2 regions of the Streptomyces sp. NPDC051064 genome follow, and region 2 is predicted to be linked to the other one. Evidence: riboswitches for the same ligand, from Rfam matches in the RefSeq annotation. Region 2 holds a riboswitch; the other holds the start of a gene.
What was found. Region 2 has a riboswitch for cobalamin ahead of ACIBCU_RS33085 (energy-coupling factor ABC transporter permease). Riboswitches for the same ligand answer to the same signal wherever they lie in the genome.
Positions count from the first base shown of each region.

Region 1: linked by a shared signal. The riboswitch ahead of ACIBCU_RS00300 (cobalamin biosynthesis protein) and the one ahead of ACIBCU_RS33085 (energy-coupling factor ABC transporter permease) in region 2 are both predicted to bind cobalamin.

Region 1 covers NZ_JBITFK010000001.1:50,955-55,501, forward strand. Annotated here, with positions in the region: gene ACIBCU_RS00285 (class II aldolase/adducin family protein) at 1-416, opposite strand, end outside; gene ACIBCU_RS00290 (inorganic phosphate transporter) at 664-1,914, shown strand; gene ACIBCU_RS00295 (hypothetical protein) at 1,927-2,151, shown strand; cobalamin riboswitch at 2,303-2,432, shown strand; gene ACIBCU_RS00300 (cobalamin biosynthesis protein) at 2,561-3,505, shown strand; gene ACIBCU_RS00305 (cobyric acid synthase) at 3,502-4,547, shown strand, end outside.
Region 2 covers NZ_JBITFK010000011.1:139,671-144,217, forward strand. Annotated here, with positions in the region: gene cbiQ (cobalt ECF transporter T component CbiQ) at 1-691, opposite strand, end outside; gene ACIBCU_RS33080 (energy-coupling factor ABC transporter substrate-binding protein) at 697-1,053, opposite strand; gene ACIBCU_RS33085 (energy-coupling factor ABC transporter permease) at 1,050-1,760, opposite strand; cobalamin riboswitch at 1,790-1,995, opposite strand; gene ACIBCU_RS33090 (methyltransferase domain-containing protein) at 2,315-3,118, opposite strand; gene ACIBCU_RS33095 (ABC transporter permease) at 3,241-4,263, opposite strand; gene ACIBCU_RS33100 (ABC transporter ATP-binding protein) at 4,260-4,547, opposite strand, start outside.

The DNA of each region.
Region 1 (4,547 bases), on a different contig from region 2:
GGCGTCCCGTAGCGCGCGTAGGCGGCGGTGCGGACGGGGCCGCCGAGCAGGGCGGCGGCGTAGTGGATGAGCGGCACCTCGGGGACGAGGGTGGAGACGGCCGTGGCGTGCACGGCGTGGGTGTGGACGACCGCCGCGGCGTCACTGCCGCGGTAGACGGCCAGATGGAGCGGGAGTTCGCTGGTCGGCACCAGGTCGCCGAGGACCTGGCGTCCTTCGAGGTCGACGCCGACGGCGTCCCCGGGGCCGAGCCGGTCGTAGGGCACCCCGCTGGGAGTGACCAGGACGATGTCGCCCACCCGGGCCGACACATTGCCCGAGGTTCCGACGACCAGGCCGTCCGCCGCCGTCCTGCGGGCCGTCGCGACGACACCGTCCCACGCCTGTTCGACAGCACGCTCATCCATGTCACCCATACGGGGAATCCTAGAGTCACGTGACCGATGTCTCCCCGACGGAGCGAATCGGTCCCGGTCAAGATCCCCCGCATCGGGCGGCGCCGGGCCCCGCACCGGCGGCGGCGGTCGGGCCCACCCCTCGCGCACACAAGCGGAACCGGTGCACACGGTTGGGGTCACCGTGCCGCCCTGCCCAGTTCATCTTCCGTTCACCCTGGTTGCTTACGTTCCACGTGCCACTGACGTCGAACGATTGCCTGGGTAAATGGAACACATCACGCTGCTGCTCGCGATTGTGATCGTGACAGCTCTCGTGTTCGATTTCACGAACGGTTTCCACGACACCGCCAACGCGATGGCCACCACCATCTCGACCGGCGCTCTCAAGCCCAAGACAGCGGTGGCCATGTCCGCCGTTCTCAACCTCGTCGGCGCGTTCCTGTCGGTGGAGGTCGCCAAGACCATCTCCGGCGGGATCATCAACGAGAACGGCCTCAGAACCGAGGTCATCTTCGCGGCGCTCGTCGGCGCGATCCTGTGGAATCTGCTGACCTGGCTGGTCGGCCTGCCCTCCAGTTCCTCCCACGCACTCTTCGGCGGCCTCATCGGCGCCGCGGTCATGTCGGCCGGCTGGTCCTCGATCAATGGCGGCACCGTCGTCACGAAGGTCCTGCTGCCCGCGATCGCCGCCCCGGTCGTGGCCGGTCTCGCCGCGCTGCTGGCCACGAAGCTGACGTACCGCCTCAACCGGAAGATCACCGACGAGGCGCAGCTGAAGTCGACCGCCAAGGGGTACCGCGCCGGCCAGATCGCCTCGGCCGGTCTCGTCTCGCTCGCCCACGGCACCAACGACGCGCAGAAGACCATGGGCATCATCACCCTGGCCCTGGTCACCGGTGGCGTCCTCTCTCCCGGCTCCAACCCGCCGGTCTGGGTCATCGCCTCCGCGGGTATCGCCATCGCGATGGGCACCTACCTCGGCGGCTGGCGCATCATCCGCACCATGGGCAGCGGCCTCACCGACCTGCGTCCGCCGCAGGGCTTCGCGGCCCAGACGAGCGCGGCCACGGTCATCCTGGCCTCCTCGCACCTCGGCTTCTCCCTCTCCACCACGCAGTCCTGCTCCGGTGCCGTCATGGGCGCGGGTCTCGGACGCAAGGGAGGCGTGGTCCGCTGGTCCACCGCCACCCGGATGTTCGTCGCCTGGGGCCTGACCCTGCCGGCCGCCGGTCTGATGGGCGCGGGCGCCGAGTTCCTGACCAAGCAGGGGCCCTGGGGCGTCGGGGTGGTCGCCGTCCTCCTCGTCGCGGGCTCCGGAGCCATCTGGCTGCTGTCGCGCCGCAAGCCGGTCGACCACACCAACGTGAACGCGGAGGCCGAGCCCGCGGGCGTCGTCACCACCGCCGTCTCCGCGGTCAGCCCGCCGCCCGCCGGTGCCGTCGTACCGGAGCTCAAGACCACCATCTCGGCCCCGGCCACGACGGCCGGAACCCCGGCCGACCCGGCCACGGTGTAAGGACGAATCCGCATGAACATCGACTGGGCAGCTCTCGCGTCCGTCTTCGGCGTCAGCCTCGTGGTCACCGTCGCACTGGTCGGCCTCTTCACCCTCGGCATCACGGGCATGGCCAGGCAGACGTCGGCCGCGCAGGGCGGCGGCGGTGCCAACGGCCTGGTGCGCACCGGCGCGTACGCCTGCTTCGGGCTGTGCGCGGCGGCGGTCGCGTACGGGATCTATCTGATCGTCGCCTGACCGCTCCCACGCGGACTCCCGCCCGGGCCGGACACACCACGTGTGTCCGGCCCGGTGTGCGTCTGAGCACATTGAAGCCTCGCAGGTCAACGGCAGGTTGACGGGCGTTCACGGGGCATGGTGGACTGCCGGAGCCATTTACGGCGACAGGAGAGGAAGCCGGTGCGAATCCGGCGCGGTCCCGCCACTGTCACCGGGGAGCAGCCTCCACACGGAAGTCACGGCCCGCCACCGCGGGCTGGAAGGCCGGAGGAACTGCGGATCCGGAAGCCAGGAGACTCTCGTCGCCGGTCACGTCGAACCAGGGCGCGGACCCTGAGTGAGGACATACGCCATGTCTGGCTGCCCTGCGTCGGTCGCTTCACCCCCCGTCACGAAGGTCCTCCGAGGCGCGACGGCCGGCTGAGCGGTGCGAGCCGACCGCATCTTCGCGTACGGAGCCGCCGCCGGCCTGATCGGCGACCTGCTGTTCGGTGATCCCCGGCGTGGCCACCCCGTCGCCGCCTTCGGGCGTGCAGCGGCGGGCGCCGAGCGCCGCCTGTGGCGCGACCACCGCGGCTGGGGCGTCCTGCACACGCTCGTCTGTGCCGGGGGCGCCACGGGCGCCGCCGTCCTGGCCGCGCGTGCCGCCCGGAACCGTCCCGCCGCCGCCGTGGCGCTGACCGCGGCCGCCACCTGGTCCGTCGTCGGGGGCACCTCGCTGGGGCGCGAGGCCCGCGCCATCGGCGGGGCGCTGGCCGCCGGGGACATCGAGCTGGCCCGGGAGCGGCTGCCGCATCTGTGCGGCCGCGACCCGCAGTCGCTGGACGGGCAGCAGATCGCCCGCGCCGTGGTGGAGTCCGTCGCCGAGAACACCTCCGACGCCGTCGTGGGAGCCCTCGTGTGGGGCGCGCTCGGAGGAGTGCCCGGGCTGGTGGCCTTCCGGGCCGTCAACACGCTCGACGCCATGGTCGGGCACAAGTCGCCCCGCTACCGGCGCTACGGCTGGGCGTCGGCCCGGCTCGACGACGCCGCCGGCTGGCCCGGGGCCCGGCTCACCGCCGTGCTCGCCGTGGCCGCCGGGGGGCGCCCGCGCGAGGCGGTCCGGGCCTGGCGGGCGGACGCGGGCAGGCATCCCAGCCCCAACGCGGGCCCGGTGGAGGCCTCGTTCGCGGGGGCGCTGGGCGTACGGCTCGGCGGCACCCTCGCGTACGGCGGGCGGGTCGAGCACCGGCCGGTGCTCAACGGCGAGGCCGGCCGGGATGTGCGGGTCACGGACATCGAACGCGCGGTGCGGCTGTCGCGCCGGGTGAGTGTGCTGGCCCTCGCCGTGTGCGCGGCGGGGCGGCTGGCCATGGGACGGAGAGTCGGATGAGCGGCGGGCTGCTGGTCGCGGGGACCACCTCGGACGCGGGCAAGAGCGTCGTCACGGCAGGGATCTGCCGGTGGCTGGTGCGCCGGGGGGTGAAGGTCGCGCCGTTCAAGGCGCAGAACATGTCGCTGAACTCGTTCGTCACCCGGGAGGGGGCGGAGATCGGCCGCGCCCAGGCGATGCAGGCGCAGGCCGCCCGGGTGGAGCCGTCCGCGCTGATGAACCCGGTGCTGCTCAAGCCCGGCGGCGACCGGTCGAGCCAGGTCGTCCTGATGGGGAAGCCGGTCGGCGAGATGAGTGCGCGCGGCTACCACGGCGGTCGCCAGGAGGCGCTGCTGGGGACGGTCGTGGACTGTCTGGAGCAGCTGCGGGGCACGTATGACGCCGTGATCTGCGAGGGGGCGGGCAGTCCTGCCGAGATCAATCTGCGGCGGACGGACATCGTGAACATGGGCATCGCCCGGGCCGCGCGCTTTCCGGTGCTGGTGGTCGGCGACATCGACCGGGGCGGTGTGTTCGCCTCGTTCTTCGGCACGACGGCGCTGCTGAGCCCCGAGGACCAGTCGCTGGTCGCGGGATACCTCGTCAACAAGTTCCGCGGTGACGTGTCGCTGCTGGAGCCCGGTCTCGACATGCTGCTCGGGCTCACGGGGCGGCGGACGTACGGGGTGCTGCCGTACGCCCACGGGCTGGGCATCGACGAGGAGGACGGGCTGCGCGTCTCGATGCGCGGCACCGTGCGGGAGTCGGTCGTGGCGCCGCCGCACGGCGAGGACGTGCTGCGGGTCGCGGTGTGCGCGGTGCCGCTGATGTCGAACTTCACCGATGTGGACGCGCTGGCGGCCGAGCCGGGTGTGGTGGTGCGGTTCGTGGACCGGGCGGAGGAGCTCGTCGACGCGGACCTCGTGATCGTGCCCGGGACGCGGGGCACCGTGAAGGCGCTGGCGTGGCTGCGCGAGCGGGGGCTGGCCGACGCCCTGCTGCGGCGGGCTGCGGAGGGCCGCCCGGTGCTGGGCATCTGCGGCGGGTTCCAGGTGCTGGGTGA
Region 2 (4,547 bases):
CGCTCACGGCCACGAACCGGCCGGAGACACGAGCGTCGGGGACCAGGACGCGCAGGGTCCCGTCGTAACCACGCCCGGCGAGCCCGGTCTGGAGCCGTGCCGCGCGGTCGAAGGCCCTGATGAACGCGGTGGCCCCCAGCCCCGCCAGCGACCGCCAGGCGGCGGCCCGAGTGGTGTGCCCGAGCCGGGCCGCCTGGGCCTCCCTGACCCGGCGCACCGAGTCGAGGAGCAGGAAGCTCATGCGGTACGTCACCAGGGCGACGTCCACCACCGGCGCCGGCACCCCCGCCCTGACCAGGCGCGGCAGCAGGTCGGACATCGGGGTGGTGAAGGCGAACAGCAGCACTCCGAGCGACGCCGCCGAGGTGCGCAGCAGCAGTTCCCCGGCACGGACCGGCCCCCCGTCGGCCGGTGTCACGAGTCCCTCCGGCCCGCCGACCTGTACGAGCAGTGTGGCCGCCCCGGTCACGCAGAAACCCAGGGGAACCCGGTAGGCCCGCCAGAGTTGGCGGGCGGGTACACCGGCCGGCCCCAGCAGCACGGTGACGGCGGTGAGGAGGATCAGTGCGGCTCCCGGCCAGGGCGGCAGCGAGATCGCCAGAATGGTGAGTCCCAGACCGAGTACGGCTTTGTCCACGGGATGGCGGCGGCGCCAGCGACTGCTGTGCGCCGCCGCGTCGATCGGCAGCACGAGTCTCAGTCCCCCCGGGCCGCGGGTTCCCCGGCGCCGGAGCCGTCCTGCTGCACGCTCGCGCGCAGCTCGCCCTGGCGGCGCCCGCGTCGCAGACCGAAGTAGTAGGCGAGGACGCCCGCGCCCAACGCGGCCTGGAGGGCGAACAGCGCCGACTCGATCTCGCCGGACGGTGGTTCGTACAGCGGGGAGAACCAGGGTTCGTATGCGGGATCGATCTCGGTGATCGCCGTCTCGGCCTGGGCGTCGGAGCCTGTGAACGGCTCCTTCTCGTCGTCGCCGAGGCCGAGGGCCAGCGGCAGGACGGCCAGCGCGGCCACGACGAGCAGCAGAAGGGTGTTGATCTTCGTGTTCCTGTTCATCGGGCCACCGCCTCGGTCTCGGCCGTCCTGGTCCGGTCCCGCCTGCCGGCGAGGAACACACCGAGCCGGGTCAGATCTCCCTTGCTGGACTGCACGAGGAGCCGCATGACCAGAACGGTCAGGAGCCCCTCGCTCACCGCCAGTGGGATCTGGGTGACCGCGAAGATGGAGCCGAACTTGCCGAGCGCGCCCAGGAAGCCGGTGCTCGGGTCCGGGAAGGCGAGCGCCAGCTGCACGCTCGTGACGCAGTACGTCGACAGGTCGGCGACGAACGCGCCGAAGAACACCCCCACCATCAGCGGCACGTCGTACCGGCGCAGCAGCCTGTAGACCGCGTACCCCGCCCAGGGCCCCACGATCGCCATCGAGAAGACGTTGGCACCCAGCGTGGTCAGCCCGCCGTGGGCGAGCAGGAGCGCTTGGAACAGCAGGATGATGGTGCCCAGGACCGCCATGATCGGCGGACGGAACAGGATGGCCCCCAGCCCCGTGCCCGTGGGATGCGAGCAGCTCCCGGTCACGGAGGGGATCTTCAATGCGGAAAGAACGAACGTGAAGGCCCCGGAAGCCCCCAGAAGCAGCGTGCTCTCGGGGTTCTCCCGGACTTCACGCGTGAGTGACCGGACTCCGTGGACGACGAACGGCGCGGACGCGACACCCCAGGCGATCGCGTGCGCCGGAGGCAGAAAACCCTCGGCAATGTGCATGACTCAGCAGACCCTCTCCAGCACCTCGTGGATGGTTGAAGTGCCTTGGCCGGTCTCCTGGCTTACGGGTACCACCGCCCGAACTCCGCCTTCCCGGGTCACAAGGACCCAGTGGCTGCCCGCGAGGGCCGGAGCCGGACTTCCCGATCACAGTGGCGAGGGCCGCACCGGCATCACACCGATTTCCCGTTCACCAAGGCGTGGCGACAGTAGTGCCAGGTGGGGGACGATGACAAGCGGGCCTGAGGTCACCGAGGGCCGCCACCGGCCCTGCCGGGCGGGGCCCGGTGGTCTCCCGCGCCGACGGCCGCGACGGACGGCGCGGGGGATCGCGGCGGCAACCGTCACGGTCCTCCGGCCTCGCGTCGCTCGTGCGTGGGGGCCAGGCACTCCCGCACGACGGTGACGCCGTCCGGCTCCTGGCCGTCCGGGTGGTCGACCGTCAGCGTGTCGTACATGCGGATGAGGCGGGGCTGCGCAGCCTGCCCAGGAGTCCGGCCTGCTCGGCGGGTCGGCGTACACCGCGGACGACAGCCCGCGCCGGCGCGCGCCTTCTACGGGCGGCGCCCCCAGGCGGAGACCAAGGGGGCCGTCGCCAGGTCGAGTCGTCCGGTGGCGACGTTGGACAGGTGGCGGTCGATGTCCTCGTCGGTCGCGATCCCCGCCGCCACGAGCCGGCCACGGATCTGCCGGACCGTCGCTGCCTCGAGAACGGTGCAGGCCGGCGAGGTGATCGGGAAGTAGGCATCCGCCTGTACGTCGTCGAGGCCGCCTTCGCGCAGCAGCCGGGGCAGTGTCCGGCCGTACGTGAGATCGGCACCGCGTGCGGCCATGAGCTCACGGAACCCGGAGCGCAGACGGTTGGCGAGCCGCTGCTCGGGGCCCGACTCGTCCGGGCACAGCAGAGGCTGCAGCCCCGGATCGGCATCCTCCAGGAGCAGCACACCACCCGGTCGCAGCGCCTGGATCATGCGGCGCAGCGCCTCCGCGCGGTCGACGACGTGCACCAGGACCAGCCGGGCGTGCACGAGGTCGAAGCCACCCGGCGGCGGAGGGTCGGCGGCGACGTCATGGCGCATGACCTCGACGACTTCGGAGGCGGCTTCGCGTGCCCAGGACACGTCGATGTCGGTGCAGACCACCTGCCCCGTTGCTCCGACCCGCTCGGCAAGACCCGCGGGCACGGAGGGGCCGCCCGCCCCGACCTCCCAGCACCGCATGCCCCGGGTGATGCCGATCCGGTCGACGTGCCGGAACGTCACCGGATCGAACAGCTCGGACAGCGCACCGAATCGGATGCCTGCCTCCGACTGCTGGTTGTCCAGCAGATACCCGTGGTCCGTGCTGTGATCGGCCATGCCCTGCGCCACCGTCTCTCTCCGTCCGTACACGAAGTCCACCACGCGGCGCCCGCTCCCCGCCAACCGGTCCGGGCGTCCTCCGGACCGCGCGGTGAGCCCCCGGCCCCGGGGGCCACGGGTCACAGGAGCCGCTTGCGCCCCCAGAGGATGACGAAGGTGGCGACGGCGGCGGCGACGGCGAGCATGATGCCGGCTCCGAGCCACTGCATCGTCTGCATCTGGGAGACGGGGAGGTAGTCCATGGACCAGCCGATGACGTGCTTGGACTCCAGGCAGGCGGTGTGCGCCCGGTCGTTCTCCACCTGGTCGAGGCAGGTGGTCCAGTCCAGGCGGTCTCCGGAGCCGGTGAGGAAGTAGGTGCCCTGTCCCTGCTGCTCCGCCTGGACAGGCAGCTCCGGCCGTACCGCACCGGGCCCGACGCCCTTGTCGGTGCTGACCGACATGATGTGTCCCAGGCTCCGCCAGAGTTCGTCCCAGACGAACCCGATCGCCACGACGATGCCGAGCGTGACCACCATCGACACCAGCGTGCGGCGCAGGAGCAGGCCGACCGCCACGCCCACGGTGAACGTGAGCAGGGCGTAGGCCACCGGTACGACCCCCGTGACACTGAAGAAGGAGGTCCAGATGAGGGCGTCGGAAAGCCCCTTGAGCGGGTTCCACCACCAGGTGAGGACGGCGGTGAGCACGCCGGTCGACAGAGCGAGCATCGCGGCGGGAACGGCGAGTTTCGTGATGAGCCACCGCAGTCGGCTGACGGACTGCGAGGTCACCAGCTTGGCGGTTCCTGTCTCCAGGTCGCCCGCGATGAGCGGAGCCCCGAGCAGGACACCGGCCAGAACGGGGATGTAGCTGAGGTAGCTCCCGATGCTGTGCAGACGGTTGACGTACGTCTCGAACTCGGGTGGCAGGCCCCCCGACTTCCGCGAGGTCGGGTCCTGGGCGGCCAGGAAGTCCATCGTCTGCCCGCGCAGATAGACCATGACGAGCACGCCGAGGAGCATGGCGGCGATGAGCGTCCAGAACGCGGCGCGGTGCTGGCGCCAGACGAGCCAGACCGGACCGCCGAGCCGGGGGATCCAGTGGTTGCGTGCCGGGCCGGTGGGCGCTGTACGGGCCGGGTCGTGAGTGAGCGTGGTCATGCGGTCACAGCCTTCGTCCGGTCGTGGGTGATGATGTCGTGGATGTCGCCGACGCGGGCGCCGGGGGCGATCAGCGCAGGCGCGTCGGGTGACCGCAGGTAGGCGAGCAGGAGCTCCTCCAGGGTGGGAGGCTCGGCCTGTCCGCCGTATTCGACCGGTCCGCTGAGACGGGCCAGGACGCCCGGCCTGCCCTCGTCGTGCGATCCGATGACGCTGTGCGGCGCGAGGGCGGGGGACGAGCCGTCCCCGGAGACGGCGAACAGCGCGTGTGCTGCGAGCAGTTC